One region of the Sinomonas sp. B1-1 genome, then DNA from elsewhere that is predicted to be linked to it. Evidence: predicted binding sites of a transcription regulator. Region 1 holds the regulator's gene; the other holds the start of a gene.
What was found. The regulator LexA, encoded in region 1, represses DNA repair genes until DNA is damaged. The targets are predictions, from matches to a motif close to TCGAACANNTGTTCGA.
Positions count from the first base shown of each region.

Region 1 (15,507 bases):
AAGATGTGTTCGGGGGAGGGGTATTCTCCTCCACAGGAGAGAATTCAGCCTTTCTGCCTGAGTTGTCCACATACGCCCGCGCGCTGCGTGAAGTGTCGGTGGGCCTCGGTAGCGTAGCGACTGGATCTAACGGCGCACCTCGTCACCAGGGGACGCCAGAGCCCGTACCAATCGACCGGAGGTGCACCATGGCGGCAACGCCAGACCGCGAGAAGGCGCTCGAAGCGGCTCTCGCCCAGATCGACAAGCAGTTCGGCAAGGGATCGATCATGCGCTTGGGTGACGACACCCGTGCACCGATCGAGGTCATCCCCACCGGTTCGATCGCCCTCGATGTGGCTCTCGGCATCGGCGGCCTGCCGCGGGGCCGTGTCGTGGAGATCTACGGCCCGGAATCCTCGGGTAAGACGACCGTGGCCCTGCACGCCGTCGCGAATGCGCAGCGCAATGGCGGGATCGCGGCGTTCATTGACGCCGAGCACGCCCTGGACCCGGAGTACGCGGCCAAGCTAGGTGTCGACACCGACGCGCTCCTGGTGTCGCAGCCGGACACCGGTGAGCAGGCACTCGAGATCATGGACATGCTCGTGGGCTCCGGCTCCCTCGACATCATCGTCATCGACTCGGTGGCCGCGCTCGTCCCCCGCGCGGAGATCGAGGGCGAGATGGGCGACAGCCACGTGGGCCTCCAGGCCCGGCTCATGAGCCAGGCCCTCCGCAAGGTCACAGGCCGGCTCAACCAGACGAAGACGACGGCGATCTTCATCAACCAGCTCCGCGAGAAGATCGGCGTGTTCTTCGGCTCGCCCGAGACCACCACAGGTGGCAAGGCGCTCAAGTTCTACGCCTCGGTGCGCATCGATGTCCGCCGTATCCAGACCCTCAAAGAGGGTGCCGATTCGGTCGGAAACCGGACCAAGGCGAAGATCGTCAAGAACAAGATGGCACCGCCCTTCAAGCAGGCCGAGTTCGACATCATCTACGGCCAGGGCATCTCCCGCGAGGGCGGCATCATCGACATGGGCGTGGAACACGGCATCATCAAGAAGTCTGGCTCGTGGTTCACCTACGACGGCGACCAGCTCGGCCAGGGCATGGAGAACTCCCGCCGCTTCCTCCGCGACAACCCTGAGCTCGCCGAGGAGCTCGAGCGCCTGATCAAGGAGAAGCTGGGCGTGGGCGTGAAGGCCGCCACAGAAGAGCAGCCGCGCCTGAAGGCCGTTGACGGCGAGTAGCCGCCCGAGTCCGCCTCCGGAGGAGGATCCGGAGGCGGACCCGGAGTCGGTGGCGCGCGCCATCCTCCTGCGGCAGCTCACCTTCGGTCCACGGACGCGGCTCCAGCTCGAGCGGAAGCTGCGCGAGCGCAATGTCCCCGAAGAGACTGCTGATGCAGTGCTCGCACGCTTCGAGGACGTGGGGCTCATCAACGATGCGGAGTTCGCCCGCACGTGGGTTCGCAGCCGCGGGGAGTCCAAATCGCTGGGCCGTGCGGCGCTGCGGCGGGAGCTCGGTGAGAAGGGGATCCGGGGGGACATCGCCGAGGATGCGCTCGCCGCCGTCAGCGACGAAGACGAGGAGGCGGCCGCGAGGCGCCTGCTTGAACGCCGCGTGCGCGCCGTGGACCGTTCCGACCCTGCGGCGCGTGACCGGGAACTGCGGCGCCTCGTCGGGATGCTCGCCCGCAAGGGGCACGCACCGGGCGCCGCGTTCCGGATTGCCGCAGAGGTCCTCGACGCCGACGGCAGCGCACCGCCCCAGTGACGCGGCCGCCAGGCCACACGGGACGGACCAGGCGGCACGGGAAGAACACCGTCTCCCGGGTTGGGCGGCGCTGACGGCGTGGATCCCAGGGTCCGGCGCTGGTGGTAGACGGGGATGCGGTCCATCCCCGATACTCCCGGCAGGATGGCACGAATCCGAGCCCCACGATCACCCGGCGGGGACCCGTCCGGCGGGGCAATGGTCTGCGTGGCCCTCGGGGCCATGGTCCTCCGCGTGGCGGCCGTCCGCGTGGTGGCCGCGCTCGTCACCGCTGTCCTTGCCCTCGCGCTCTCCGGCTCCATGGCGGTCGCCGCGGATGACGCCCCGCCGTCGGGCTTCCCCACGTGGGCAGACGTGGAGGCCGCCAAGGCGAATGCGGAGGCCGCACGGATCCAGGCCGATCGCATCTCGGCGCTGCTGGCCCAGGTCAAGGCCACCGCGGCTGACGCGTCTGCCGCGGCCGTCACAGCAGGGGCCGCGGCCGCCAGGGCCCAGCAGGACGTGCGCTCCCAGGAGCGAGTGGTCGAGCGGCTCGAATCCGAGGCCGACCGCCAGGCGACCGACCGCGACGCCGCCCAGGACGCAGCCGGGCAGCTCGCAGCTGCCGCCTACATGGGTGGGCCCGGCATCGGTCCCTTCGAGACGTTCAGCCTGCTCAGTCGCCCCGATTCGATCGATGAGCTCCAGGCGCTCCAGATCCTGAACGAGCAGGCCGCGCAGTCCTTGGCCGACTACCGCGTGGCCGCGAATGCTGCCTCGGCAGCCCATCAGGCCGCCCAGGCCGCACGAGACGAACTCGCGCAGCTCGCAGCGAAGGCCGAACGCGACCTCCAGGCCGCCCAGTCCGCCCAGCGGGCCGCGCAGCGGGCGGTGGCCGAGGCCCAGGACAAGGAGACCACGCTGCTCGCCCAGCTCGCCGACCTCAAGGGCACATCGGCAGATGTCGAGCGGAAGTACCGCGAGGGGCTCGAGGCGCGGGCAGCCTATGAGGCGGCGCAGAAGGCGAAGAGCCTCGCGGCGCAGGCGCAGGGAGCGCTTTCAGGCGCCGCGCTGCTCGCCACCAACCCCGTCAGCTCAGGCGCGGGCGTCGTGAACGACCCAGCCGGGGCGCAGGCCTTCGCCTCGTCCCTCATGGGCAGCCGCGGATGGGACCAGACGGAATTCGGATGCCTCGTCCAGCTGTGGACGCGCGAGTCGAACTGGCTCACGGATGCGACGAACCCGTCCAGTGGGGCGTACGGGATCGCCCAGGCGCTGCCGGCATCGAAGTATGCCTCGGCGGGCAGCGACTGGCTCACGAACTACCGCACCCAGGTGTCCTGGGGCGTCGGCTACATCGCTGACCGGTACGGGACTCCCTGCCGCGCATGGGATCATTCGAACGCCGTGGGCTGGTACTGACGAGGGCGAGCACACGCCGGATCCCGGTACCCTTGATGGGTGAGTTCCACCCTGCCCGCCGCGACCGCCTCGTCCCCTGCCACCGCCGCTCCCCGCACCTATGAGGTGCGCACGTTCGGCTGCCAGATGAACGTGCACGATTCGGAGCGCATGTCAGGCCTGCTCGAGACCGCCGGCTACGTCAAGGCCACGGACGGAAGCGAGCCGGACGTCGTCGTGTTCAACACCTGCGCGGTGCGCGAGAACGCCGACAACCGGCTCTACGGGCATCTGGGCCAGCTCCGCCCGGTCAAGGAGAAGCATCCCGGCATGCAGATCGCGGTCGGCGGCTGCCTCGCGCAGAAGGACCGGGACACGATCCTCGCGAAGGCGCCCTGGGTGGACGCCGTGTTCGGGACCCACAACGTGGGGGCCCTTCCTGCCCTCCTCGAGCGTGCGCGCCACAACGAGGAAGCGCAGCTCGAGATCCTCGAGTCGCTCGAGGTCTTCCCCTCGACCCTGCCCACCAAGCGCGACTCCGTCTACAGCGGCTGGGTGTCGATCTCGGTCGGCTGCAACAACACGTGCACGTTCTGCATCGTCCCGAGTCTGAGGGGCAAGGAGCGCGACCGCCGCCCTGGGGAGATCCTCGCCGAGGTGCAGGCGCTCGTGGACGACGGCGCCATCGAGGTCACCCTGCTCGGCCAGAACGTCAACTCCTACGGCGTGGAGTTCGGCGACCGGCTCGCGTTCGGCAAGCTCCTGCGGGCGTGCGGGGAGATCGAGGGCCTCGAGAGGGTGCGCTTCACGAGCCCGCATCCCGCGGCGTTCACTGACGACGTCATCGAGGCCATGGCCGAGACGCCCAACGTCATGCCCCAGCTGCACATGCCGCTCCAGTCCGGTTCGGACCGGATCCTGCGCGAGATGCGGCGCTCCTACCGAAGCGCGAAGTTCCTCGGCATCCTCGACAAGGTCCGGGTCCGCATCCCGCACGCCGCCATCACTACGGACATCATCGTAGGCTTCCCCGGCGAGACCGAGGAGGACTTCCAGGCGACCCTCGACGTGGTCGAGCGGTCCCGCTTCTCGAACGCCTTCACCTTCCAGTACTCGCAGAGGCCGGGCACGCCTGCGGCGTCGCTGCCGGCCCAGCTGCCCAAGGCGGTGGTCCAGGAGCGGTACGAGCGGCTCATCGCCCTCCAGGACCGCATCGCCGCCGAGGAGAACGCGCAGCAGGTCGGCCGGACCATCGAGGTCATGGCGACCGCGCAGGCCGGCCGCAAAGCGGGCGAGACGCACCGGCTGTCCGGCCGGGCCCGGGACAACCGGCTCGTCCACTTCTCGGTCCCCGCCGGCGCCGAGCCGCCCCGGCCCGGGGACCTCGTGACCGTCACCGTGACCGAGGCCGCACCCTTCCACCTGATCGCCGACACGGCAACGGCCTCCGACTACGCGCTCCGCCGCTCCCGGGCCGGTGACGCCTGGGATCGCGCGCAGGCGGACTCGTGCGGCGCCCCGGGCCCCGCGGCGGCCCGTCCAGGCGCGGGCTCTGTGAGCCTGGGCATGCCCTCGCTTCCGGTCCGCACCGCCTAACCCGTGGCGCTGCCCATCGTCGCCGTCGTGGGGCCGACCGGCTCGGGCAAGACCGACCTCGCCGTCGAGCTCGCGCTCGCCCTCGACGGCGAGGTGGTCAACGCCGACGCGCTGCAGTTCTACCGCGGAATGGACATCGGCACTGCCAAGGCCACGCCTCAGGAACGCCGGGGCGTCCCGCACCACCTGCTCGACGTCCTCGACGTCACCGAGGAGGCCTCGGTCTCGACATTCCAGACCTGGGCGCGCGCAGCGATCGCGGACATCCAGGCCCGCGGCAGGCGAGCCATCCTTGCCGGGGGCTCGGGCCTGTACGTGCGGGCGGCGCTCGACGTCCTCGAGTTTCCCGGTACCGACCCCGCAGTGCGTGCGCGCCTCGAGGCCGAGGCCGAGCGGGACGGCATCGCGGCGCTCCGGGCCCGCCTGGAGTCGGTCGACCCCGTGTCCGCAGGCCGTCTCGGGGACCTGCGGCGGATCGTCCGCGCGCTCGAGGTCCACGAACTCACCGGCCGGCCGTTCAGCTCCTTCATGCCCGAGCGGCAGTACGCGGCACCGGCCGTCCAGATCGGGCTCGACCTGGACCGCGCCGTCCTCCACGAACGTCTCGCGGCGCGGGTCCGCCGCATGGTCGACGCCGGCCTCCCCGCCGAGGTGGCCAGGCTCGCCGAGGCTGGGCTGCGCGAGGGTAGGACGGCGTCGCGGGCGCTGGGCTACGGGCAGTTCCTGCGCGTCCTCGACGGGGCGTCGACCCGCGAACAGGCCGCAGAGGAGACGATCGTCGCGACGCGGCAGTTCGCCCGCCGCCAGCTGACCTGGTTCCGCGCAGACCCCCGCGTGCACTGGCTCGACGCCCTCTCGCCGCACCTCGCGGAGGAGGCGCTCGCCGTCGTGCGCGAGGCCGACCACGCCGCCGCGCAGGGCGAAGGCCCCGACCAGCCGGCCACCCCGGTGCAGGCGCCGCTGCGGGGAGGGCCGGCCGGTAGGCTGGGACCATGACTCCACCCGCCGCCACGGCTGCCGCCGACGCCATCGCTGCCCTCGAACGCCTCGCCGGGCTGCCGTTCGCCAAGGGCCACGGGACCGGCAACGACTTCGTGCTCGTGGCGGACCCCGACGGCGGACGCGTGCTGGGGGAGGCCGAGGCCGCGGCCCTGTGCAACCGCCACCTCGGCATCGGCGCCGACGGGCTCATCCGCGCCATCCGCTCGAGCGCACTGCCCGAAGGCCGCGCTGTCCTCGCCGAGGATCCGGCCGCCGAGTGGTTCATGGACTACCGCAATGCGGACGGGTCCCTGTCCGAGATGTGCGGCAACGGAGTCCGCGTCTTCGTCGCCTTCCTCCTCGACCAGGGGCTCGTGCACCTCGCACCCGGGGAAGTGCTTCCCATCGGGACGCGGGCCGGAGTGAAGCGGGTGGAGCGGCGCGGCCAGGGCTTCGCCGTGGACATGGGGCCGTGGGAGTTCATCTTCCCCGCCCAGGCCCAGACGGAGGCCGCGGACTCGACGGTCGAGGCGGTCGGGCTCGACGTCGCGCGCCCCGCACTGAGCGTGAGCATGGGCAACCCGCACACCGTCGTCGCGCTCGCCGAGGCTGCTGAGCTCGTCGGGCTCGGCCTCCACACGGCGCCGGCGGTCGAGCCCACGCCTCCGCACGGAACCAACGTCGAGTTCGTTGTCCCTGCGGAGCCGCTCGTGGCCGACGGCGCCGGCACCATCACGATGCGCGTCCACGAGCGGGGCGTGGGGGAGACGCAGTCCTGCGGGACGGGCGCGTGTGCCGCAGCCGTCGCAATCCGCCACTGGGCCGGCGCGGGGGCGCCGGACCGATGGCACGTGAATGTCCCCGGCGGCAGGGTCGAGGTTGCCTTCGTGCCCGGTCCCGAGGGCCGCGAGCACGTCGAGCTTGCGGGACCCGCTGTGGTCGTCGCCCACGGCACCCTCGGGTAGGCACCCGTCACGCCGGAGGGTAGGTGATCCCGCCGTCGGCCACCCTGGCGAAGGGCGTGAGCTCCGCCTGTGCCGCCGAGGTGGCGGAGATGAGGTGCGTGACCTCGATCCCGGCGACGATCAGGGCGTCCGTGATGAGCCTCCGGTGGCACCGCCAGGGCACCGCCTCGCTGCACATGATGGCCGGGACGGCCTCCTGCGCCAGTTCCGCCAGCTCCGCGAGCCCGGCGGCGAACTGCGGCGTCGCCATGTAGTCGGCGTAGTCGCGGAAGCCCTTCACACGCCACCCGCCGTTCGGGCTCGGGACGCCGGCGGGGGTGTGCCGCCGCCCGCCGAGCGCACGGATCCACCGGTACTCGAGACCGGGCGGGAGGGCCTCGACGATCGCGTCCTGATTCCACTGCGGATGCTTGCGCGACGCCGGGAACGAGCGCACGTCGACCAGGTGCGTGATCCCGTGGGGGCGCAGCAGGGAGAGCAGCTCGTCGAACTCGCGCGTCGAATGGCCGACCGTGAAGACCCTCACCGGTACCCGGCGGGTTCAGCCCTGGACGAGGCCGATGAGGTTCCCGTCGCCGTCCTTGAGCACCGCGACGAGGGCGCCGCCGCCCACGTCCTTCGGGCTGTCGAGCACCTCGGCGCCGGCGGCCGTGAGGGTGGCCACCTCGGCCGCGATGTCCGAAGTCTTCCAGAACGCGATCGGGCCGGCGTGGCCGTGCGCGTGGCCGTTGGGGTCGAGCCCGATCTGCACGCCCTCCGCCATATAGCCGACGTAGTACGGGGAATCCGCGAACGGCTCCGCGCCGAGCAGCGCGGTGTAAAGCTTCTTCGCCGCGTCGAGGTCTGTCACGGGGATCGCGATGTTGTTGAGCTCCTTGGCCATGGCCGCGCCTTCCTCCCGGGTTGCGGTGCACTGCGTCACAACCCTACGACGACGAGGCGGTCAGCGCATGCGCGTGACCCGCAGCAGCCTGAAGCCCTTCGAGGTCGCCTCCCTTGCGACCTCGAACGCGTCGCCGAGCTCCTCCGCGAGCCAGCGCTGGAGGGAGTCGGCGCCGAGGTTCTTCTGGACGACGAGCCAGGCGTCGCCGCCGACCGCGAGGCGGGGGAGCCAGGTCAGAAGGAGCTCGTGGAGGGCCTGCTTGCCGATCCGGATCGGCGGGTTGGACCAGATCGTGGCGAAGCGGAGCTCGGGGTCCACCTCGCCGGGCAGCCCAGCCACCACATTGGACAGGCCCAGAGCGCTCGCGTTGTCCCGCGTGAGCGCGACGCTGCGGGTGTTCACGTCGACGGCGTGGACCGTGGCCTCCGGCGAACGCAGCGCCATCGTGAGGGCGATCGGCCCCCATCCGCACCCGATGTCAAGCAGGTGGCCCTGCCCGGCCGGGTCGGGGGCCTCGCCCAGGAGTACCGCCGTGCCCTTGTCGATGCCGTCGGGGCTGAAGATCCCGGACGAGGTCGTGAGCTTCACCGGGCGCCCGTCGAGCACGACGTCGAGCGGCTTGCGCGCATCGGGGACGTCGGGCTCGGCATTGAAGTAGTGGGCAGGCTCCATAGCCCTCCAGCCTAGTGCCCGGGCGCGAGGAGGCGCGTGCGCGTCCGGTATACTGGAGGGCATGTTCCTGTTCAAGTGATGCCTCCGCCGCGCGCAGCCAGTGTCAGATGACACGCTCAGGCGCGCCCGCGGACGCAGCGAGCCGAGCCGATGTGCCCTTCCGGCCGGACCGAACAGACATTCCCAGGAGAATCCTCGTGACACCCGAGCACCCCGCGGGGTCTTTTCCACAGACCCCTCCCTCTGACACTGCCGGCGACCGGAGCCAGCACTATTCTGGAATTGCATCTTCGAAGGAGACCATGACCGACAATCAGCCGAATCAGCCCTCTGACCGCGGCGCCGGCGCGGCCCCGCAGGACCTGAGCCCAGCCGACATCCAGGCCGTCATCGACCGGATCCTCGCGAAGGAGGAGGCAGCCGCAGCGAAGGGTGCCCGACGGGACGGGAGCGCTGACGGCCGTGCCGAGGGCGCAGGCGAGGGTGAGACGCGGACCCGCCGGGGGCTCGGCGACCGCAAGGCGCTGGCGCTCTCGGACCTCCAGTCCGAGCACGGCGACTACGACGGCGAGCAGCAGGACCTCGAGGAGCGCCGCGCGCTCCGCCGCGTTGCCGGCCTGTCGACCGAACTCGAGGACGTCACCGAGGTTGAGTACCGGCAGCTGCGCCTCGAGCGTGTCGTGCTCGCGGGACTCTGGACCGAGGGGACGCTCGAGGACGCGGAGAACTCCCTGCGCGAGCTCGGCGCGCTCGCGGAGACAGCCGGGTCGGAGGTGCTCGACGGCGTCGTGCAGCGCCGGATGAAGCCCGACGCCGGGACGTTCCTCGGCTCGGGCAAGGCGCTCGAGCTGCGCGACATCGTCGCCGCGACCGGGGCGGACACCGTGGTGGTCGACTCGGAGCTCTCGCCTTCACAGCGGCGCGGACTCGAGGACATCGTCAAGGTCAAGGTCATCGACCGCACCGCCCTGATCCTGGACATCTTCGCCCAGCACGCGAAGAGCCGCGAGGGCAAGGCCCAGGTCGAGCTCGCCCAGCTCGAGTACCTCCTCCCGCGCCTGCGCGGCTGGGGCGAGTCGATGTCCCGGCAGGCCGGTGGCCGTGTCGGTGCCGCCGGCGGCGGCATCGGCTCGCGTGGCCCCGGCGAGACCAAGATCGAGCTGGACCGGCGCCGCATCCGCACCCGCATGGCCAAGCTGCGGCGGGAGATCGCCGGGATGAAGCCGGCCCGCGAGACGAAACGCGCGAACCGCAAGCGCAACGAGATTCCCTCGGTGGCGATCGCGGGCTACACCAACGCGGGCAAGTCGTCCCTGCTCAACAGGCTCACCGACGCCGGGGTGCTGGTGGAGAACGCCCTCTTCGCCACCCTTGACCCGACCGTGCGCCGGGCCGAGACGCCGGACGGGCTTCCCTACACGCTCGCGGACACCGTCGGGTTCGTGCGGTCGCTGCCGACCCAGCTGGTCGAGGCGTTCCGGTCCACGCTCGAGGAGGTGGCAGACGCCGACCTCATCCTCCACGTCGTCGATGCCTCGCACCCCGACCCCGAGGGCCAGATCGCAGCGGTCCGCCAGGTCCTCGCGGAGGTCGACGCGCGCAAGGTCCCCGAGATCATCGTCCTGAACAAGGCGGACGCCGCTGACCCGTTCGTCCTCGAACGGCTCCGGCAGCGCGAGCCGCGCCACGTCGTCGTGTCCGCCCGGACCGGCGCGGGCATCGCCGAGCTCAAGGAGGCGATCAGCGACGCCATCCCGCGTCCGAGCGTGACGCTGACCATCCTCGTCCCGTACAGCCGCGGTGACCTCCTCAACCGCCTGCACACCTCGAGCTCGGAGATCCGCTCCCTCGAGCACGTGGAGGAGGGCACCCGGGCCGAGGTCGTGGTCCGCGAGGAGCTCGCGGCGGAGCTCGCGCCCTTCGTGGTCCATGACTGAGTCGGCCGTAGCGCACGGCAGCGCGAGACGGGGCAGCGCCGGGGCCGCGGAGACGGCGCTCTCCCTCCTCGACGCGGCCGTCGCGTCGATGGGCGGCCAGCAGCGCGACGGGCAGCACGAGATGGCCCGACAGGTTGCCACTGCCATCGAGGAGCAGAAGCACCTGCTCGTGCAGGCGGGGACCGGGACGGGGAAGTCTCTGGCCTACCTGGTTCCGCTGATCGCGCACGCCCAGCACAGCGACCGGCCCGCGGTCGTCGCGACGGCGACGCTCGCGCTCCAGGCGCAGATCGTGGGGCGCGACATCCCGCGCCTGCTTGCGGCCATCACGCCCAAGCTCGACCGGCCTGTCGACGTCGCGCTCGTCAAGGGCCGGTCCAACTACCTGTGCCGGCACAAGCTCGAGGGTGGGTTCCCGACCGACGAGGCCGCGGAGGGGCAGCTGTTCAGCCTGGGCGAGGACGCCGCCGTCGGGCATCCCGGAGCCGGCCCGACGACCCAGCTCGGACGGGAGGTGGCGCGCCTGCGCCAGTGGGCCGAGGAGACGGAGACGGGGGACCGCGACGACCTCGTGCCCGGGGTCACCGACCGGGCGTGGCGGCAGGTCTCCGTCACGGCGCTCGAGTGCCTCGGGGCGCAGAAGTGCCCCTTCGCGGCCGAGTGCTTCAGCGAGCTCGCGCGGCAGCGTGGCGCCGAGGCCGACATCGTCGTGACGAACCATGCGCTCCTCGCGATCAACGCGTTCGAGGGCCTCAACGTGCTCCCGGAGTACGACGTCGTGGTGGTCGACGAGGCGCACGAGCTCGCCGACCGCGTCACGGGCGCGGTGAGCGGCCAGCTCTCGGCCCAGATGATCCAGGCCGCGGCATCGAGCGCGCGCCGCCACTGCGGGATCACTGTCGATTCCCTGCAGGCCGCCGCGACCGCCCTCGAGCTCTCGCTCACCTCTGCGCCGACGGGCCTGCTCGCGCGCGGGCTGAACGAGGAGCAGGCCCAGGATGTCGCCCTCGTGCGGGACGCGTGCCGTGTGGCGCTGTCGGACTCGAAGCCCGGGGACGGGCAGTCGGCGGACGGCGGGCGCCAGATCGCCCGGTCGCGCCTCCTCGCCGTCCTCGAGGTCTGCGAGCGGCTCCTCGAGGCGGAGGCCAACCGGGAGGTCATGTGGGTGACCCGCACGGGCGCGCCGGACCCCGTGACGGGCTACGCAGCGGCCGACGACGACGCCCCCGCCATGCTGCACATCGCACCGCTCGGCGTGGGCGGCCGGCTCCGCGAGGGGCTCTTCGACGGGCACACGGTCGTCCTGACGAGCGCGACCCTCGCGATCGGGTCGGCGTTCGAACCGACCGCGGGCGGACTGGGGCTGCTGGGCGCAGGGGCGCCCTCGTGGACGGGAGTCGACGTCGGATCACCCTTCGACTACCCCAGGCAGGGCATGCTCTATGTCGCCAAGCACCTCCCGCGACCGGGACGCGGACTCTCCCCGGAGGCGGTCGACGACCTCGAGGCACTCCTGCGGGCCTCCTCGGGCGGGGCGCTGTGCCTGTTCTCCTCCCGGCGGGCCGCCGAGGAGGCCGCAGACGAGCTGCGCCTCCGGCTCGACGTCGAGATCCTCTGCCAGGGTGAGTCATCGATGAGTGCCCTCGTGAAGCAGTTCGCCGCAGAACCCGACACCTGCCTGTTCGGGACGATGTCGCTGTGGCAGGGCGTGGATGTCCCAGGCCCTTCGTGCCGTCTGGTCGTCATCGACCGGATACCGTTCCCGCGGCCGGACGATCCGCTCACGACGGCGCGCTCCCGCGCCGTCGCCCAGGCCGGCGGGAATGGCTTCATGGCCGTCTCGGCGACACATGCGGCCGTGCGCCTCGCGCAGGGCGCAGGGCGGCTGATCCGCTCGACCGAGGACCGCGGCGTCGTGGCCGTCCTCGACTCGAGGCTTGCGACCGAGCGCTACGGGGCGTTCCTGCGCGGAGCGCTCCCGCCGCTGTGGGGGACCGCCGACCGGAACGTCGTGACCGACGCGCTCAGGCGTCTCGCCGCCGCCGGCTGAACGGGCCGCCGGCCCAACGGCGGGCTCACACCGACCGCAGGACCGAGACGACCTTGCCCATGATGGTGGCGTGGTCGCCGAGGATCGGCTCGTAGCGGGTGTTCTGCGGCAGGAGCCAGGTGTGCCCGTCGCGCTGGCGGAAGGTCTTGACCGTCGCCTCGTCGTCGAGCAGCGCGGCCACGATGTCGCCGTTCTCCGCCGCGTTCTGCCGGCGCACGACCACCCAGTCCCCGTCGCAGATGGCGGCGTCGATCATGGAGTCGCCCTTGACCTTGAGCATGAACAGCTCGCCGTAGCCCACCAGCTGCCGGGGGAGCGGCATGACGTCCTCGACCGCCTGGTCCGCAAGGATGGGGCCACCAGCGGCGATGCGCCCGACCAGCGGAACGAGCGCCGTGTCGGCAGCGCTGGCCATGTCCCCGAGCGGGACCCCGGTCGCGCCGCGCAGGGCGGCGGCCTCCTCGGCCGGAACGCTCAGTTCGCCTTCGTCCAGCGTCAGCGGCATCAGGACCTCCATGGCGCGGGGGCGCTTGGGATCGCGGCGCAGGTAGCCCAGCTTCTCGAGCTGCATCAGCTGGTGCGTGACGCTTGAGAGGCTTGCGAGGCCCACCGTGTCCCCGATCTCGCGCATGGACGGCGGGTAGCCCTTGAGCTGCACGGAGCGCTGGATCGTCTCGAGGATCCTCTTCTGGCGCGCCGTCAGTCCTTTGGCTGCTCTGGTCCGTGATGCCATGCCGTCCTGCCTCTCCACCGGGGGCGCCACGCGCTCCGGGATCCCGTCCGTCGATGCCCCGGGGCCTCCCTGCGAGAACTGTCGTACCCCCTCGGCAGGATGTCGTCATGGTCGACGGGGGCGGGCAGCTCGGCGTGGAACCCGGTGCTATCCCCACCGTAGGCCAGTCGGACAGGCCTTTCAAACATGTGTTCGACCGTGTCTGGACATGCATCGTGGACAGGTGCTAAGAAAGAGTCATCACTTCGAACGTTTCTTCGAAACACTGCGCAGAGTGCCGCCGATGTGTTCGCACTCGACCTCGTTCGGCGACTGCGCAGGGGAAGGCGCATCATGGCACTCGCGATCCTCGCCGGAAATGGGCACGGGGCTCCCCTCCCGGCCAAGCAGGAGGCACGCCGCCGGCTGAAGGTGGTCCACTGCGGCCCGGCGTCGCCGGGCAGGGACTTCCGGTCCGCGCCTGCTCAGGCCCCGCTGCGCCTGACGCGCAGGGGAAGGCTCGTCCTCGTCGTCCTGCCGGTGTTCGCTGCGGCGCTGGCGGTGCTCGTCGCGTGGTCTGCGCTCATGGCGCCGGCGAAGGCGGCCGGGGAGGCGGTCGGCCCCGGCGCTGTCGAAACGGTGACCGTGCAGCCCGGCCAGTCGCTGTGGAGCATTGCCGAGGGCCGTGTGCCCGACCAGGACCCGCGCGTGACGATCAGCCAGATCCGCCAGCTCAATGACTTGGAGAGCACCAGAGTGCTCCCCGGCGAGCAGATCGTCGTTCCGCTCGCCCGCTGAACCTCTCCGCCCGCTGAACCTCTCCGGGGCGAGCCGCATGGTGCCGTTTCCGGGGTCTTCGGCTGGCCCCCGGAATGTGGGCGCCGGTGCCGCTGGCGTAGGCTGGACCGGTGGACGACCAGCTCGAACGACTCAACAGCCTCCCCCTCCGCGACGATCTCCGCGGACAGCACCCCTACGGTGCGCCGCAGCTTGACGTCCCCATCCAGCTCAACGTCAACGAGAACACGTATGGGGTCCCCGCGGACGTGCAGGAGGCCATCGTGGAGGCCGTCCGCGCGGTGGCCGGCGGTCTCAACCGCTACCCCGACAGGGAGTTCACCGAGCTGCGCGAGGCCCTCGCCGAGTACCTCGGCCACGGGCTGTCGGCGGAGCAGCTCTGGGCCGCGAACGGCTCCAACGAGGTCCTGCAGCAGCTCCTGCAGGCCTTCGGCGGACCCGGCCGAGCGGTCCTGAGCTTCCCGCCCACGTACTCCATGTACCCCCTGCTCGCGAGCGGCACCGGGACGGCGTACCTCCGGGGCGAGCGGTCGGCAGACTTCGGCCTGAGCCCCGAGTCCGCAGCCGCCCAGGTGCGTGAGCACGCGCCGAACATCGTCATCCTCTGCTCGCCGAACAACCCGACCGGGACGGCACTCGGCCTCGACGTCGTCGAGGCCGTCTACGAGGCGGGGGAGGCGAGCCAGAGCATCGTCATCGTCGACGAGGCGTACGCCGAGTTCGCCCAGGCGGGGACGTCCACGGCGCTCACGCTCCTTCCCGGGCGTCCCCGGCTCGTCGTCACGCGGACCATGAGCAAGGCCTTCGCCCTCGCCGGTGCCCGGCTCGGCTACCTCGCGGCGGCGCCCGAGGTGATCGACGCCCTCCGCCTCGTGCGGCTTCCCTACCACCTCTCCGCCGTCACCCAGGCCACCGCGCTCGCGGCGCTCCGGCACCGCGACTCCCTGATGGCAGAGGTCGAGGCCATCAAGGGCCAGCGCGACAGGATCGTCCGCGAGCTGACCCGGCTCGGGCTCACCCCCGCCGCCTCGGACTCCAACTTCGTGTTCGTCACCGGCTTCGAGGACCCGCAGGCCGTGTGGCGCGGACTTCTCGAGGTCGGTGTGCTGGTGCGCGACGTCGGAATCCCCGGGAGCCTGCGGGTGACCGCCGGGACCGAGGCGGAGACCACCGCGTTCCTCACGCGGCTCGAGGAGCTGCTCGCGCACTGAGCGAGGCGGTCCCCGACCGCGCGCCGCCCCGCGCCCCCGGCACGGGGCGTGCTGCGAGGCGAATAGAATAGAGACCACACCCCCTCACCCGAAGGACACATCCATGAGCACCGAGCTGCAGACCGCCGACCTCCAGGAGCGGACTGGGCGACGCGCGCGGATGGAGCGCACGACGAGCGAGTCGTCGGTCCTCGTCGAGATCGACCTGGACGGCACCGGCCGCTCGGACATCTCCAGCAGCGTCCCGTTCTACGACCACATGCTCACGGCCCTGGCCAAGCACTCGCTCATCGATCTGACCGTCAAGGCGACGGGGGACACCCACATCGACGTCCACCACACGGTGGAGGACATCGCGATCACCCTCGGCGAGGTCCTCAAGCAGGCGCTGGGCACCAAGGCGGGCATCCGCCGCTTCGGCGAGGCGAGCGTGCCGCTGGACGAGGCGCTCGCGCACGCGGTCGTCGACGTCTCCGGGCGCCCCTACCTCGTGCACGGCGGCGAGCCTGCCGGGCAGGAGTACCACCTGATCGGCGGCCACTTCACGGGCTCGCTCACGCG
Region 1 covers NZ_JBCHVF010000002.1:49,863-65,369, reverse strand. Annotated here, with positions in the region: gene recA (recombinase RecA) at 189-1,235, shown strand; gene ACQ5BE_RS04965 (regulatory protein RecX) at 1,285-1,761, shown strand; gene ACQ5BE_RS04960 (hypothetical protein) at 1,906-3,162, shown strand; gene miaB (tRNA (N6-isopentenyl adenosine(37)-C2)-methylthiotransferase MiaB) at 3,202-4,737, shown strand; gene miaA (tRNA (adenosine(37)-N6)-dimethylallyltransferase MiaA) at 4,741-5,733, shown strand; gene dapF (diaminopimelate epimerase) at 5,730-6,683, shown strand; gene ACQ5BE_RS04940 (DUF488 family protein) at 6,691-7,209, opposite strand; gene ACQ5BE_RS04935 (VOC family protein) at 7,225-7,566, opposite strand; gene ACQ5BE_RS04930 (class I SAM-dependent methyltransferase) at 7,627-8,238, opposite strand; gene hflX (GTPase HflX) at 8,541-10,175, shown strand; gene ACQ5BE_RS04920 (ATP-dependent DNA helicase) at 10,168-12,225, shown strand; gene lexA (transcriptional repressor LexA) at 12,251-12,958, opposite strand; gene ACQ5BE_RS04910 (LysM peptidoglycan-binding domain-containing protein) at 13,292-13,735, shown strand; gene ACQ5BE_RS04905 (histidinol-phosphate transaminase) at 13,846-14,946, shown strand; gene hisB (imidazoleglycerol-phosphate dehydratase HisB) at 15,050-15,507, shown strand, end outside.

Region 2 (15,507 bases), on a different contig from region 1:
TGCCTCGGTGAAGTTGCCGGTGATCTGCGGACGACCATCCGTGATCACGGCGAGGGAGCGCGGCGCCGAGATGACCTTGTCGTCGAGCACGATCGCGAACTGTGCCTTCGGATCGTTCTGGTTCGCCACGTAGAACCCGTTGAGGCGCTGCGTCACAGCCTTGAACTTCTCGGTACCGGAGTCGTTGAACTGGATGTTGACGGCCCACTCGTTGGTCACGGCGCCCTGCCGGCCCTGCTGGAGCTGGAACGACGAACCGGCGATCTCGGTGCCGAGGACCTCGACGGGGCCGAGGATGTACTTCACCGCGCCGGCACCGCTCCCGGCGGTCTCGCACGTGACGAGCGGCTTGGAGGGATCGGAGCGCTGGGTGGTCTCCGGCAGTGCCCCGGTGCAGTCGAGGGCCTCGAACTGCTGGTAGACGTCGGCCGTGATCCAGTTGGTGTCGCTCGCGTTGGCCGGTGCGGCCGTCGGCTTCGGGAGCTGGTCCGCGGGAGTGCGCTGGTCTGCAGGCACCGCGGCAGGGTTGCCGGCCACGAGGACGGGACGGAAGTTCATGTCGGCCGAGGCCTGGATGAGCTGGCGGGTCTCAGCAGACGGGGTGCCCGGCAGGCTGACGACGACGTTGCGGCCCGACTGGGTGCTGATCTCCGCCTCGGAGACGCCGGAGCCGTCGACGCGCTGGCGGATGATCTCGACAGCCTGGTTGAGCTGCTCCTGGTTGATCTGGGAGCCGCCGGCGACCTTCGGCGCGAGGATCATCTGGGTGCCGCCCTCAAGGTCGAGCGCGAGCTTCGGCGCCCAGGAGGCCTGGCCGGCGATCGTGCCGCCGGCGAGGATGCCGGCGAGGGCCAGCAGGAGGACGACGAGCGAGAGGAGTGTCTTCAGTCCCGGCCGCGTGCGGGATCGTGCCATGGTGGTCCTTCGGGTGAGGGAGCGTGCGCGCCATCAGCGCCTGGAGCGCCTGACGCCGCGCCGCCCGGGATTGCGGGCCGGGCGGCGCGTCAGGGACTACTTGTCGTTCTTGCCCTCGTCGTTGAGGCGCCTGATCGTCTCTTCCGGAGTCTCATTCAGCTGCGACTGCGTGCCCGCTGCGGGGGCCTCACGCTTGTCGAGCCCAAGGGTCCCGCCAGCAGGAGCCACGTCGCCGGGCTCCTCGGAGAGCGCAGCGTCGGCGGCCGGAGCGGCCGGCTCGACGATCTTCGTGACCGCCTGGCGGTGCACGGTGGCCTCGTTGCCGGGGCTGAGCTCGAGAACCACCTTGTTCTCGGCCTCGTCGATGGAGACGATCGTGCCGTAGAGGCCGAAGCTCGTCATGACCTCGACGCCCGGGCCGAACTTGGACTGCATCTGCGCCTGCTGCTGCTGCGCCTTCTTGTTCCGACGGAACATCGTGAAGATGAAGAAGGCGAAGACAGCCAGCAGCAGGATGGTCATAAAGTCCATGGAAGGTCCAATCTTTTTCGTCGGCGCGGACACCGGCCACCGGGCGGGCCCGGGCACAGCGTAGCGGCCCCCGGCAAGGCGGGAGCGTGTATTCAGTCTAAGCGCACGCGCGGAGCGTGCCGCTCACTCCTCCAACGATTCATCGGGCTCATCCGAGCCCGGACCGAAGAGGGTTGCGCTCTCGGCGAACGGAGCTGACGCCGGCACAGGGAGCCCGAGGTGCTCGTAGGCCAGCGGGGTCGCGACGCGACCGCGCGGAGTGCGCCCCATCAGGCCCTCCCGCACGAGGTAGGGCTCGGCAACGGTCTCGACCGTCTCCGGCTCCTCCCCCACCGCGATTGCAAGGGTCGAGAGCCCGACGGGGCCCCCGCCGAACTTCGTCGCGAGCGCCGTCAGGACGTTCCGGTCGAGACGGTCCAGCCCTTTCGCATCCACCTCGTACATGTCCAGGGCAGCACCGGCAGCCCGCGCATCGATCTGGTCGATCTGGTGCACGAGCGCCCAGTCGCGCACCCTGCGAAGCAGCCGGTTCGCGATGCGCGGCGTCCCCCGCGACCGACCGGCCACCTCGGTGAACCCCGCTGAGGTGACCCTCAGGTCCAGCAGGCCCGCCGAGCGCCGCAGCACGAGCTCGAGCTCCTCGACAGAGTAGAACTCGAGGTGGCCCGTGAACCCGAAGCGGTCCCGCAGGGGCCCGGGCAGGAGGCCTGCGCGCGTCGTGGCGCCCACGAGCGTGAACGGCGGCAGGTCGAGCGGGATCGCAGTCGCGCCGGCCCCCTTGCCGACCACGATGTCGACGCGGAAGTCCTCCATGGCCATGTACAGCATCTCCTCGGCGGGCCGGGACATGCGGTGGATCTCGTCGAGGAACAGGACCTCGCCCTCCGACAGGGACGAGAGGATGGCCGCGAGGTCCCCCGCGTGCTGGATCGCCGGACCAGAGGAGATGCGCAGCGGCGCGTTCATCTCGCCCGCGATGATCATGGCGAGCGTAGTCTTCCCGAGCCCCGGCGGCCCCGAGAGCAGCACGTGGTCGGCAGTGCGGCCGCGCAGCCGGCTCGCCTCGAGCACCAGCGAGAGCTGGCGGCGCACCCGCGCCTGCCCCACGAACTCGTCGAGGAACTTGGGCCGGAGTGCGGCCTCGATGACGCGCTCTTCGGGCTCCTCTTGGCTCGCGACGAGCGACGGCTCAGCCACGCGACCCCGCCTTCACGCCCCGGGTCCCCTGGCCCAGCCAGCGCAGCGTCGCACGGAGGATCTCCGGCACGCTTCCCGTCTCGGCCACGTCCGGCTGGTCCGCCATGGCCTTGTCGATGCTGGATGCCGCGTCCTTCTCGCTCCAGCCCAGCGACGACATCGCCTCGATGACCTGGGGCTTCCACCCGGCGCCGTCGCTGGCCGCGGCCGGCGCGGGCGCGTCTCCGGTACCGAGCGGCACGAGCTTGCCCTTGAGCTCGAGCACGAGCCGAGCGCCGACCTTCGGGCCGATCCCGGGAACCTTCGTGAACGCCTTCGCGTCCTCGGAATGGGCTGCCACCCGGACTGCCTCGGGACTGTGCACCGCCAGCACCGCCAGCGCGAGGCGCGGCCCGATCCCGGAGACACCCAGGAGCACCTCGAAGACCTCCCGCTCCTCGGGCGCTGCGAAACCGAAGAGCGTCATCGAATCCTCGCGCACCACAAGCGACGTGTGCACGACGGCCTCATCGCCCACCCGGAGCCCCGCGAGGGTCTGCGGCGTGGCCCAGAAGGACATGCCGGCCCCGTTGACATCGATCACGCCTGACGACAGGCCCACATGCGCCACCGGACCACGGAGGAAGCTGATCACCGGGACTCCTTGCCTGTCACCACAAACCGAACATATCTACGAGAACTCTAGCGGCCGACGGCGCCCGGTCCCCTCATCTGCCGCGGCGAGCCTTCGCTTCGGCCCGCACCGTCCGCCACCCGGATTCCCCTCGCCTCATCTGCCGCGGCGCGCCTTCGCTTCGGCCCGCACCGTCCGCCACCCGGATTCCCCTCGCCTCATCTGCCGCGGCGTGCCTTCGCTTCGGCTTCTTGCCATAGCCTCTGCGCCGGTGTCAGCGCCGTCGCCGTCATCGCCGTCGTGCGCCCGGCCGCCGACGGGGAGCCCGGAGCGCTTCCCCGCCACGCGTGCGCCAGGGCCAGCGCGAGGGCGTCGGCGGCGTCGGCGGGGCGCGGCGCCGTCTCGAGCCGCAGGATCTTCATCACCATCCTGGTCACGGCGGCCTTGTCGGCGCGCCCGCTCCCTGTCACGGCGGCCTTGACCTCGGACGGCGTGTGGAGCGCCACCGGGATGCCGCGCTTCGCGGCGGCGGCGATCACGATGCCGGACGCCTGCGCAACCCCCATCACGGTGCTCACGTTCATCTGCGAGAACACGCGCTCGACGGCGACCACCTCCGGTTCGAAGCGGTCGAGCCAGTCCTCCACAGCCTGGGCGATGGCGAGGAGCCGCGCGTCGAGGGGCTCCTGCGCCGTCGTCCCGACCACGGTGACGCCGACCAGCGTCGCCCGGCGGTCGCGCTCGACGTCGACGACCCCGATCCCGCAGCGCGTGAGGCCCGGGTCCACGCCCAGCACGCGCAGGGCAGACCCGGGCCTCACGGGGGCGGCGGCTCCCTCAGAAGCGGCCACAGCTAGTCGTTCTCGAGCTCCGCCATGACGTCCTCGCTCATGTCGGCGTTCGTGTACACGTTCTGCACATCGTCGAGGTCTTCGAGGGCGTCGACGAGGCGGACGAACTTCCGGGCGCCGTCTGCGTCGAGCTGGACCTCCATCGAGGGCACGAACTCGGCCTCGTCGGTGTCGTACTCGATGCCGGCCTCCGCCAGCGCATCGCGGATCGCCTGGAGGTCAGCGGGCTCCGAGTAGACCACCCAGTTCTCGCCGCCGTCCTTGACCTCTTCCGCCCCCGCATCGAGGACGGCCATGAGCACGTCGTCTTCCGAGAGGCCGTTCTTCGGCAGGCTCACCACGCCCTTGCGGTTGAAGAGGTAGTTGACCGAGCCCTGGTCGGCCATGCTGCCGCCGTTGCGGGTGACCGCGAGGCGCACGTCGGCCGCGGCGCGGTTCCGGTTCTCCGTGAGGCATTCGATGAGGAGCGCGGAGCCCTGGGGGCCGCGGGCCTCGTACATGATCTCGGTGTAGTCGATCGCCTCACCCGTGAGCCCAGCGCCGCGCTTGATGGCGCGGTCGATGTTGTCGTTGGGGACCGAGTTCTTCTTGGCCTTGCTGACCGCGAGCTCGAGGTTGGGGTTGCCCGAGAGGTCCGGGCCGCCAAGCCTCGCGGCGACCTCGATGGTCTTGATGTACTTGGCGAACGCCTTGGCACGCTTGGCGTCGATGGCCGCCTTCTTGTGCTTGGTGGTCGCCCATTTGGAGTGGCCGGACATGCCTACGCTTCTCCTCTGATCATGCGGATGAAAAGTTCATGGATCCGTGTCTCGCCCGTCACCTCGGGATGGAACGATGTGGCGAGCAGCCGTCCAGAACGCACTGCGACAATTCTAGACCTGCCCCCGAGCGCGGCCGTGTGCGACGCGTGCGCAGGATCCACCTCGGCGAGCACCTCGACGTCGGGCCCCACCCGTTCGACCCACGGGCCGCGGATGAACACGGCGTGGACCGGCCCCCCCGACTGGTCGACCTCCTTGAAGTCCAGATCGGTCTCGAACGACTCGCGCTGGCGCCCGAAGGCATTGCGGCGGACGGTGATGTCGAGTCCGCCGAACGTCTCCTGCGGCTTCCCGGAGAGGTCCGCCGTGGGGTCCGCGATGTCGTCTGCGAGCAGGATCATCCCAGCGCAGGAGCCGTAGACCGGGAAGCCCTCCTGGATCCTGGCGCGCAGGGGGTCGGCGAGACCGAAGGCCCGGGCAAGCTTGTCGATCGTCGTCGACTCCCCGCCGGGGATCACGAGCCCGTCGAGGTCGTCCAGTTCTTCGGGCCGCCGGACCTTCATGGCGCGGGCGCCCACGTGCGTCAGTGCCGCGAGGTGCTCGCGGACGTCGCCCTGAAGGGCGAGCACGCCGACGAGGGGCGCGTTTCCGGTGCGCTCGGACGGAGGGGGCGGAACGAGAGAAGTCACCGGGACAGTCTAGTCAGCCCTCCGTCACAGCGAGTGGCCCGCCCCCGAGTCCGCAGGCCGCCGGTAGCATGGAGCCCAGACCCCGACGGACAACAGATGAGGACAGCACTATGTGCGGAATCGCCGGATACTTCGGCGCCGGGCTCGACGAATCGCTCCTGAAGGAGATGAACTCCTGCATCCTGCACCGGGGGCCCGACGGCGAGGGGTACTTCGCCGACGGAAAGGTCGGCCTGGCGCACCGCCGGCTCGCCATCGTCGACATCGCCCACGGCCAGGAGCCGATGGTCAGCGCGGACGAGGACACGGTTCTCGTCTACAACGGCGAGGTCTACAACTACCGCGAGCTGCGGGGCGAGCTCGAGGCGCTCGGCCGCACCTTCCGCACCGCCTCCGACACGGAAGTCGTGCTCCAGGCCTACGAGGCGTGGGGCACGGAAGCGTTCGACCGCTTCAACGGCATGTTCGGCCTCGCCATCTTCGACCGACGCCGCAACCAGCTCGTCCTGGCGCGCGACCACTTCGGCATCAAGCCCCTCTACTGGGCCAACGCCGGCACCGAGTCCGAGCCGCAGCTGCTCTTCGCCTCCGAGATCCGCCCCATCCTCGCCACCGACCTCGTCGAGGCCAAGCCCAATGAGCGGATCCTGTACCGGTACCTCCAGTACCGGATCCACGACGACACCGCGGAGACCTTCTTCGAGGGGGTCAACAAGCTCCTGCCCGGCGAGATGATGACGGTCGACCTCGGCACCGGACGCTTCCGCATCTCCTCGTACACACGACTCCGCGAGGAGCTCGAGGAGCTCGCCAAGGTCGGCACGCCGTACACGCCCGAGGTCGTCGACGAGTACCGCCGCCGGTTCACCGAGGCGATCCGCATCCGCCTCAACTCAGAGGTCCCCGTGGGCAGCGCCCTCTCAGGGGGTCTCGACTCGTCCGCCGTCGTGGTGACGATCAACCGCCTCATGCAGGAGAACGCCGAGGGGCTCGAGGCCGTCGGCGCGAAGCAGAACACCTTCAGCGCGGTGTTCCCGAACGCGATCAACGACGAGGAGAAGTACGCCGACGCGGCCATCAACGTCTGCAGCGGCAACATCGCGGCCCACAAGATCAAGCCGACCCCCGAAGGATTCGACGCCGACCTCGTCGACTTCGTGCGCACCATGGAGGAGCCCATCATCTCCTCGGGCCCCTACGCGCAGTACTGCGTGATGAAGGAGGCCAGCAAGCATGTGACCGTGCTCCTCGATGGCCAGGGCGCCGACGAGATGATGGCCGGCTACATCCCCTACTACTTCGCGTACCTGCGGCAGCTCAAGGCCAAGGGCGACTACGCCACGCTCGCCAAGGAGACGGCGTCGAGCCTCGACATCTTCTACCGGCTCGGCCGGTTCCGCCTCCAGGGCAAGGTCAGCGGCAGGAAGACCGTGAGCATGGGCTCGCTCCTGAAGAAGGCGTGGACCAAGCAGTTCGCGGGCGAGACCTTCGGGAACATCCCGGCGAACCTCAAGCTGCGCCTCATCGACGACCTCTTCGCCAAGTCCCTGCCCTCGCTCCTGCGCTACGAGGACAAGAACACGATGCGCTTCTCGCTCGAGGGCCGCGTCCCCTTCCTCGACAAGGAGGTCGTGAAGTACCTCTTCTCGCTCTCGGACGAGGCGATCATCAAGGAGGGCTGGAACAAGCGGGTCCTGCGCGACGCCACCCGCGGGCTGCTCCCCGAGCTCATCAGCAACCGGCGCAACAAGATCGGCTTCACCACCCCCGAGGCGGAGTGGTTCACGCTCATGAAGGAGCGCCTCTACAAGATCTTCATGTCCAACTCGTTCTACTCGCGCCCTTACTGGGACCGCGAGCAGGTCCTGACGGCCTTCGAGGAGTACCTCGACGGCAAGAACGATGCGGACACGATGATCTTCTGGCGCCTGCTGAACGTCGAGCTCTGGCTGCGCGAGTTCATCGACAAGGACGAGGCACCCGCGGACGTCAAGGCCAACAAGAGCGACTACGAGGCCAACCCGGGCAAGGAGCTCGACATCGCCTCGAACGGTTCGGTGTTCCGGCGCTACCCGCTGCAGACCGACGTCTTCGCGAAGGACACCGATCTCGCCGCCGGCGTCACCTCGTACGTCAAGCGCTTCTTCGACGGGCTGCCGGACGCGCCCGCCGAGGCCCGGACCGCCGTCGGGGGCAAGAAGTGGTACCTCCTCGTGAGCGAGAAGATCGTCGCCATCACCCAGGGCCGCTCGTTCCCCGTCTGGGAGATCAAGGTGACACCCGCGGCGCGCGTGCTCTCCAAGTTCGTCACGCGCACGCCGGCCGGGATCGGCCTCGGGAGCCCCTGGTCCATGCAGATCGCGATCAACGAGGTGGGCCTGCCGCTCATCGTCAAGGCCGCTGCCGCGTCCATCGTCGGCAAGGTCCAGGGCAAGAGCGGCGTCTTCTACGACGTCGTGGGCCACAACATCAACGCGATCGACGGCGCCACGCCCTACAGCCTCGGCGCGGCCAGCAACTCGGTGAAGCTCGCACCCAAGGATCCCGACGGCGTCGCCCGCGCCCTCAGCGCGGCGGTGAGGGCGGCGCTCCCGGCGGAGGCGGCGGCGTCGTTCGGCGGCAGCGCGGTCATGGACGCGAACGACCTCGGCGTCGTCGTCATGGGCCACGACACGGACCTGCCGAAGGAGACCATCGCAGGGATGTTCAAGGACAACCCCCAGGGCCAGGGCTCCCAGGCCACGCCGATGTCGCTCGTCTTCGCGCAGGACTGAACGCCGTGGGCAACCCGCTCCTCTCGCCCAGCCCGCTACCCTACGGGCTCCCGCCGTTCGCAGGCCTCCGCGAGGAGGACTTCGCGGAGGCCGTCCGGGCCGGCCTCGCCGAGCATCTGGCCGAGATCGAGGCGATCACCGGCTCGGACGAGGCGGCGGACTTCGAGAACACCGCTGTGGCGATGGAGCGTGCGGGAACCCTGCTCAACCGCGCGGTCTCGGCGTTCATGACCCTCGTGTCCTCACACGGCACCGACGGGATCCGCGCTCTCGAGACGGAGCTCATGCCCGAGCTCTCGGCGCACGAGGACGCGGTGTACCTCAACCGGGCGCTCCACGAGCGTTTCGCGGCCATCCCCACGGAGGGCCTCGACGAGGAGTCCGCGCGCCTCGTGTCCGAATGGCTCGCCGCGTTCCGGCGTGCGGGCATCGCGCTCGACGACGCCGGGCAGGCCCGCCTCCGCGCCATCAACGCCGAGCTCTCGCGGCTCGGCACGGAGTACGGCCAGCGGGTGGCCAGGGGGATCAACGAGGCCGCCGTCCTGGTAGTGGACGAGTCTGAACTCGCAGGCATGCCCGAGGACGACAGGGCCTCCGCCGCCGAGGCGGCCCGAGCAGCCGGGCACGAGTCCGGCTGGCTCCTGACCTTCGTCCAGCCCACCGGCCAGCCGCATCTCGCGGTCCTCGAGGACCGCGGGCTCAGGCGCCGCATCTTCGAGGCGTCGGTGGCGCGCGGGAGCTCCGGCGGCGCGACGGACGTCCTCGGGCTCGTCACGGACATGGCCCGCCTGCGCGCCGAGAAGGCGGCCCTGCTGGGCTTCGCGGACTTCGCGGAGCTTGCCGTGGACGACCAGACCGCGCCCTCCATCGCCGCGGTCAGGGACATGCTGGCCCAGCTCGCGCCGGCCGCGGTGCGGAACGCTGCGGCGGAGGCCGAGGTCCTCGCCCGGGCGGCCGGCCATGAGCTCGAGCCCTGGGACTGGGAGTTCTACTCGGCGAAGGTGCGGCGGGAGGAGTTCGCGGTGGACGAGCAGGCGCTGCGACCCTACCTCGAGCTCGACCGGGTCCTCGAGGACGGGGCCTTCTACGCCGCGGGCCAGCTGTTCGGCCTGACGTTCCGCGAACGCGACGACCTCGTCGGCTACCACGAGGACGTGAGGGTGTGGGAGGTGCTCGACGCCGACGGGGACGGGTTGGGCCTCTTCCTCGGGGACTACTTCGCCCGCCCCACCAAGCGCGGCGGCGCGTGGATGAACTCGCTCGTCGAGCAGTCCCGGCTCCTCGGCCTCCGCCCGGTGGTGGTCAACAACCTCAACGTCCCCAAGCCCGCCCCGGGCGAGCCGGCCCTCCTGACGCTCGATGAGCTGCGCACCGTGTTCCATGAGTTCGGGCACGCCCTGCACGGGCTGCTCTCCGACGTCGCGTACCCGCGGTTCTCGGGGACGAACGTTCCCCGCGACTTCGTCGAGTATCCCTCCCAGGTGAACGAGATGTGGATGTTCGCGCCCGAGGTAGCGCGGAACTACGCGCGGCACCACGCCACGGGAGAGCCGCTGGCCGCCGAGGTGCTCGAGCGCCTCGATGCCGCCCGGCTCTGGGGCGAGGGCTTCGCCACCACGGAATACCTCGGAGCCGCGCTGCTCGACCTCGCGTGGCACAGCCTGCCCGCCGGCGAGGAGCCCGGCGATCCCGTCGCGTTCGAGGCGAAGGCACTCACCGATGCGGGCGTCGCGGTGCCTCTCGTGCCGCCGCGCTACCGCACGGGCTACTTCCAGCACATCTTCGCCGGCGGGTGGTACGCCGCCGGCTACTGGTCCTACATCTGGAGCGAGGTGCTCGACGCGGACACGGTCGAGTGGTTCAGGGAGAACGGCGGCCTGACGCGCGCCAACGGCCACGCGTTCCGCCGCGAGCTGCTCTCGCGCGGCAACTCCCGCGACCCGCTGGCCTCGTTCCGTGCCTTCCGCGGCCGTGACGCCGACGTCGGCCCGCTCCTCGCCCGGCGCGGCCTCGCCTGAGCCGGGCACCGGGCGGAACACGGCCCTTCGCCCCTGCCCACGCAGGCGCACCTGCGCGACAGTGGAGGGGACACGCGAGGAGGACCAGATGCACGTGTTCAAGGACAGGTCCGAGGCCGGCCGTGAACTGGCCCGCGCGCTCACACGCTTCCGGGGGCCGGGGACCGTCGTCCTCGGGCTCCCCCGCGGCGGCGTCCCGGTGGCGTTCGAGGTCGCCGTCGCCTTGGACGCCCCTCTGGACGTGATCGTGGTCCGCAAGCTCGGAGTACCGTTCCAGCCTGAGCTCGCGATGGGAGCGGTCGGCGAGAACGGCGTCCGGGTCCTCGACGACCGGGTCCGCTCGCTGTCCGGAGTGACCGAGCGCGAACTCGCGCTGGTGGAGGCACGGGAACGCGAGGTCCTCGAGAAGCGCGTCGCCCAGATCCGGGCGGTCCGCGCGCCCGAGGACCTCCATGGGAAGACAGCTGTCATCGTCGACGACGGCATCGCCACCGGCTCCACCGCCCGGGTCGCCTGCCGGGTCGCCCGTGCTCTCGGCGCCGAGCGCGTCGTGCTCGCCGTGCCCGTCGGCCCCAAGGACACCGTCGCGGACTTCCCGGAGGCCGACGAGGTGGTCTGCCTGACGACTCCGTCGCCATTCCGGGCGGTGGGGCGCTTCTACAGCGACTTCTCCGCGACGGAGGATGACGAGGTCCTCCACCTCCTCGATGCGGCGGCCCGGCGCCCGGCCCCGGTGTCCCCGCAGAAGGACGCCGCGCCCGTGCACGAGGACGTGCTCATCCCGCTCGACGGCGTCACGGTCCAGGGCAGCCTCCACCTCCCGGCCACCGGCGGCGTCGTCGTGTTCGCCCACGGAAGCGGCAGCAGCCGGCACAGCCCGCGGAACCGGGCCGTGGCCCGCGTCCTCCAGAATGCAGGACTCGGCACCCTCCTGCTCGACCTCCTGTCCCCGGACGAGGAGCTAGAGCGCCGGGCTGTCTTCGACATCGGGCTTCTGGCCTCCCGCCTCACGGCAGCGACCGACTGGCTGCGCTCGGAGCGCGCTGCTTCCCGGACGGTCGGGTACTTCGGGGCGAGCACCGGCGCGGCAGCGGCCCTGTGGGCAGCGGCGGAGCCGGACTCCGGAATCTCCGCCGTGGTCTCGCGCGGCGGCCGGCCGGACCTCGCCATCGGGCGCCTCGGCGATGTGCAGGCGCCCACCCTCCTGATCGTCGGCGGGGCGGACCACCAGGTCCTCGAGCTCAACCGCGAGGCGGCACGGCACCTCAGGTGCCCGCATCGGCTCGAAGTCGTGCCGCGCGCTACCCACCTTTTCGAGGAGCCTGGCACGCTCGACGCCGTAGCGCGCCTCGCCCGCGACTGGTTCACCGAGCATCTAGCCTGAGAGCCGCATCCAGGAATGAGCCTCGGCTGGTCCTCCAGGGAGAAGCCCCTGAGCCTCTGAGCGGAGGCTCAGGCAGTGGCGTGGGCGGCGACGTAGGCGACGAGGCCGCCGAAGGTGCCGACCTGGGCGTAGTCCCGCTCAGGCACGTCCACGCCTGTGGTCTGGGCAATCTGCTCGATGAGCCGCAGGAAGTCGAGGGAGTCGAGGTCGAGGTCCTGGCGCAGGCGGTCGGCGTCGTCGATCTCCTCCGGCTCGATCTCGGGTGCGATCTCGCGCAGCGCCGCGGTCACGGCGGCACGTGTGTCGGTGGGGGTCATAGCTCCTCCGGTGTGAGCAGGAGTTCCTGGATGCGGGTCAGGTACCGTCCGCCGCCGAGGCCGTCGCTCACCCGGTGGTCGGCCGAGAGGGTCGCGGTGACGGCCTGGCGCACGCCGAGCATCCCATTCTCGGCCCACGGGCGCTCGATGACGCGCCCGAACCCGACCATCGCGACCTGCGGGGGGACGATCACGCCGAAGACGGCCTCGACGCCGAGGTCGCCGAGGCTCGTGACGGTGATGGTCGCGTCCGCCATCTCGGTCCGGAGCAGCCGGCCGGCCCTCGCGCGGGCGACGAGGTCGCGGAGCTTCTCCATGAGCTCGTCCACGGTCAGGGCGTCGGCGTCGTGAAGGGCGGGCGCGACGAGCCCTCCCCCGCGCAGCGCCACTGCGACCCCAAGGTGCACCCGCTCGCCCGCGGCGAACCCCGAATCCGTCCAGTAGCCGTTCATGCCGGGCACCTCGCGGGCGGCCACCGCGGCCGCCTTGAGCAGGAACGCCGCCGGGACGAGCCGTGCCGAGACGGGGCGGGCCAGATTCCGCTCCTGCATGAGGGCCATCGTCGCCGAGAGGTCAACGGTGGTGCTGAGGTAGTAGTGGGGTACGGTCGCCTTCGACTTCGCCATGAGGCTCCCGAGCGCCGCGCGCAGCGTGGCCGCCTTCCCGGCGCGGGGCTCGGCGGCCGGCTTCCCACCAGCCGACGACGGCGCAACCGCCTCGCCCCCGGACGGAACCGGGCGTGCAGCCGCCGCCGCGGCACGGCGCACGTCGGCCTCGGAGACGCTCCCCTGCTGGCCCGTTCCGACAACACCCTCGAGGTCGATCCCCAGCTTGGCCGCGAGGCGCCGGGCCAGAGGCGACGAGCGGACTCGGTGCGGGGCTGCTGGCGGGGGGACTTCCGGCACAGGAGCCGACAACGGAGCCGCAGGCGCAGAAGGGGCGGACATCGAGGGGGCAGCCGCCGGCGGCGCCGGAACGCGTTCGTCGGGCGCCGGCGCCGGTGGCGCGGAGGCCGCGGCCCCTGCGGCAGGTCCACCGGGTTCGGCCGCTTCCGCTGCCTCCTCCCCCAGACGGACGATGGGGGTCCCGACCGGGACCGTCTCGCCGAGCCCCACGAGGTACTCCCCCACCACGCCGTCCTCGAACGACTCGACGTCCATGACCGTCTTGTCGGTGTCCACGACCGCGACCAGGTCGCCCCGGTGCACCGCGTCGCCGGGCTTCACGAGCCACTCGACGACCTTGCCGTGGTCCATGTCCGCCCCGAGCGAGGGCATCCGCAGCTCAGGCACCGGACGACACCGCCTCGAGTGCCGCCGCGACCACGCGTGGCGCGGAGGGGAGGGCTGCCTCCTCGAGGTGCTTGGCATAGGGCATGGGCACCTCCGCGCCGCAGACGCGGCCCACCGGCGCGTCCAGGTCGTAGAAGGCCTTCTCGCCGATCCGCGCGGCGATCTCGGCGGACAGGCTCCCGCTGCGCCATGCCTCGTCCACGACGACGGCGCGGTGGGTGCGGCCAACGCTTGCGAGGATGGTCTCCTCGTCGAGGGGCCGGAGCGTGCGCAGGTCGATGACTTCGGCACTGATGCCCTGCTCGGCCAGCTGTGCCGCAGCGTCGAGCGTCAGCGGGAGGGTCCCGCCGTAGGTGATGAGGCTGATGTCCGTCCCGGCCCGGCGCACGGCGGCCCGGTCGATTCCCACCGGCCCGGCCTCGCCGTCGAGCTCGCCCTCGACGCCGTAGAGCGAGCCGTGCTCAAAGATGAGCACCGGGTCCGGGTCCTCGAGGGCGGTCCACAGCATGCCCCGCGCGTCCTCGAGCGTGGCCGGTGCCAGGATGCGCAGGCCGGGGATGTGTGCGTACCAGCCCTCGAGGCTGTGCGAGTGCTGGGCGCCCAGCTGCCGCCCGGCACCGGTGGTCATCCGGATCACCAGCGGCACGTTGAACTGGCCGCCGGACATGTGGAGCAGGGTTGCTGCGCTGTTGACGATCTGATCCAGCGCCAGGAGGCTGAAGTTGACCGTCATGATCTCCACGATGGGCCGCATGCCGCCGAGTGCCGCGCCGATTCCGGCGCCCACGAAGCCGGATTCGGACAGCGGCGTGTCCCGCACGCGTGCCGGTCCGAACTCCTCGAGGAGTCCCAGGCTCACGGCGAAGCAGCCGCCGTAGGCGCCCACGTCCTCGCCCATGAGGAACACGCGCTCGTCCCGCTGGAGTGCATCTCGCAGCGCGGCCCGCATGGCCTCGCGGTAGGTGGACTTCATGGCGTGCGCCTCTCGCTGTAGACGAAGCGCGTCAGCTCATCGGCGGGCTCGAGCGTTCCAGCCTCGGCAAACGCGATGGCGTCCCCCACTTCGTCGTCGACCTCCCGCCCGATCCGCGACCACGCGTCGTCGTCCAGCTGGCCGGCCGCCACGAGCGCGTCGCGCAGGGCCGGGATGGGGTCCCGCTGCATCCAGGTGGCGACTTCGGCCCTCTCGCGGTAGCGCTCGGGATCGAACATCGAGTGGGCGCGGAAGCGGTAGGTCCGCAGCTCGAGGAAGTACGGGCCGCCCCCGGCGCGGACGGACTCGGCGGCGCGGCGCGCGGCGTCGGCGACCGCGAGGGCGTCCATGCCGTCGACCTCCCACGCGGGGACGCCGTAGGAGGAGGCCTTGAGCGCAAGGTCCGTCTGCGACTCCGACCTCGTCAGGGCGGTGCCCATGGCGTAGAGGTTGTTCTCGCAGCAGAAGAGGACAGGGAGGCGCCACAGCGCCGCGAGGTTCATGCTCTCGTGGAACTCCCCCTCGGCCATGGCGCCCTCCCCGAAGAAGCACGCGGTCACACGGTCTCGGCCCTGCATGGCGTCTGCGAGGGCCAGCCCGACGGCCAGCGGGAGCCCTCCCGCGACGATGGCATTGCCGCCGTAGAAGCGGGCACCGGCGTCGAACAGGTGCATGGAACCGCCGCGTCCCCGGCTGCAGCCCTCGGCTCTGCCGAACATCTCGGCCATCAGGCTGCGAGCCGAGACGCCCCTCAGCAGGGCGTGGCCGTGCTCGCGGTACGTGGCGACGACGGCGTCCTCCGCCCCGAGCGTGTGCATGACGCCGGCCACGACGGCCTCCTCGCCGATGGAGACGTGGAGGAAGCCGCGGATCTTCTGCTCGGTATAGAGCTGCACGCACGCCTCCTCCAGGCGCCGCACGCGCAGCATGGACCGCAGCAGCCCTGCGGCCGTCTCGGGATCCGCCGTCAGCAGCCCGTTCGAGAGCGAGGTGCTCATGGCCGTGCCTCCAGGGTCGAGACGTCGCCCTCCGGCAGGCCCAGCTCGCGCGCCTTCAGCAGGCGCCGCAGCACCTTCCCGCTGCGCGTGTGCGGCAGGGCCTCCACGAACTCGACGTCGCGCGGCGCGACCGCGGCACCGAGGCGCCGTCGTGCGAAGCCGATGATGTCGAGCCTCAGCCCGCTGCTCGGCTC
Region 2 covers NZ_JBCHVF010000001.1:476,820-492,326, forward strand. Annotated here, with positions in the region: gene secD (protein translocase subunit SecD) at 1-915, opposite strand, end outside; gene yajC (preprotein translocase subunit YajC) at 1,012-1,446, opposite strand; gene ruvB (Holliday junction branch migration DNA helicase RuvB) at 1,570-2,643, opposite strand; gene ruvA (Holliday junction branch migration protein RuvA) at 2,636-3,277, opposite strand; gene ruvC (crossover junction endodeoxyribonuclease RuvC) at 3,475-4,107, opposite strand; gene ACQ5BE_RS02235 (YebC/PmpR family DNA-binding transcriptional regulator) at 4,110-4,865, opposite strand; gene pdxT (pyridoxal 5'-phosphate synthase glutaminase subunit PdxT) at 4,868-5,557, opposite strand; gene asnB (asparagine synthase (glutamine-hydrolyzing)) at 5,668-8,331, shown strand; gene ACQ5BE_RS02250 (M3 family metallopeptidase) at 8,337-10,349, shown strand; gene ACQ5BE_RS02255 (phosphoribosyltransferase family protein) at 10,438-11,733, shown strand; gene ACQ5BE_RS02260 (phosphopantetheine-binding protein) at 11,802-12,050, opposite strand; gene ACQ5BE_RS02265 (dihydrolipoamide acetyltransferase family protein) at 12,047-13,342, opposite strand; gene ACQ5BE_RS02270 (alpha-ketoacid dehydrogenase subunit beta) at 13,335-14,315, opposite strand; gene pdhA (pyruvate dehydrogenase (acetyl-transferring) E1 component subunit alpha) at 14,312-15,313, opposite strand; gene acsA (acetate--CoA ligase) at 15,310-15,507, opposite strand, start outside.
Region 2: the regulator LexA is predicted to act here: its motif matches at 3,304-3,319, upstream of ruvA (Holliday junction branch migration protein RuvA).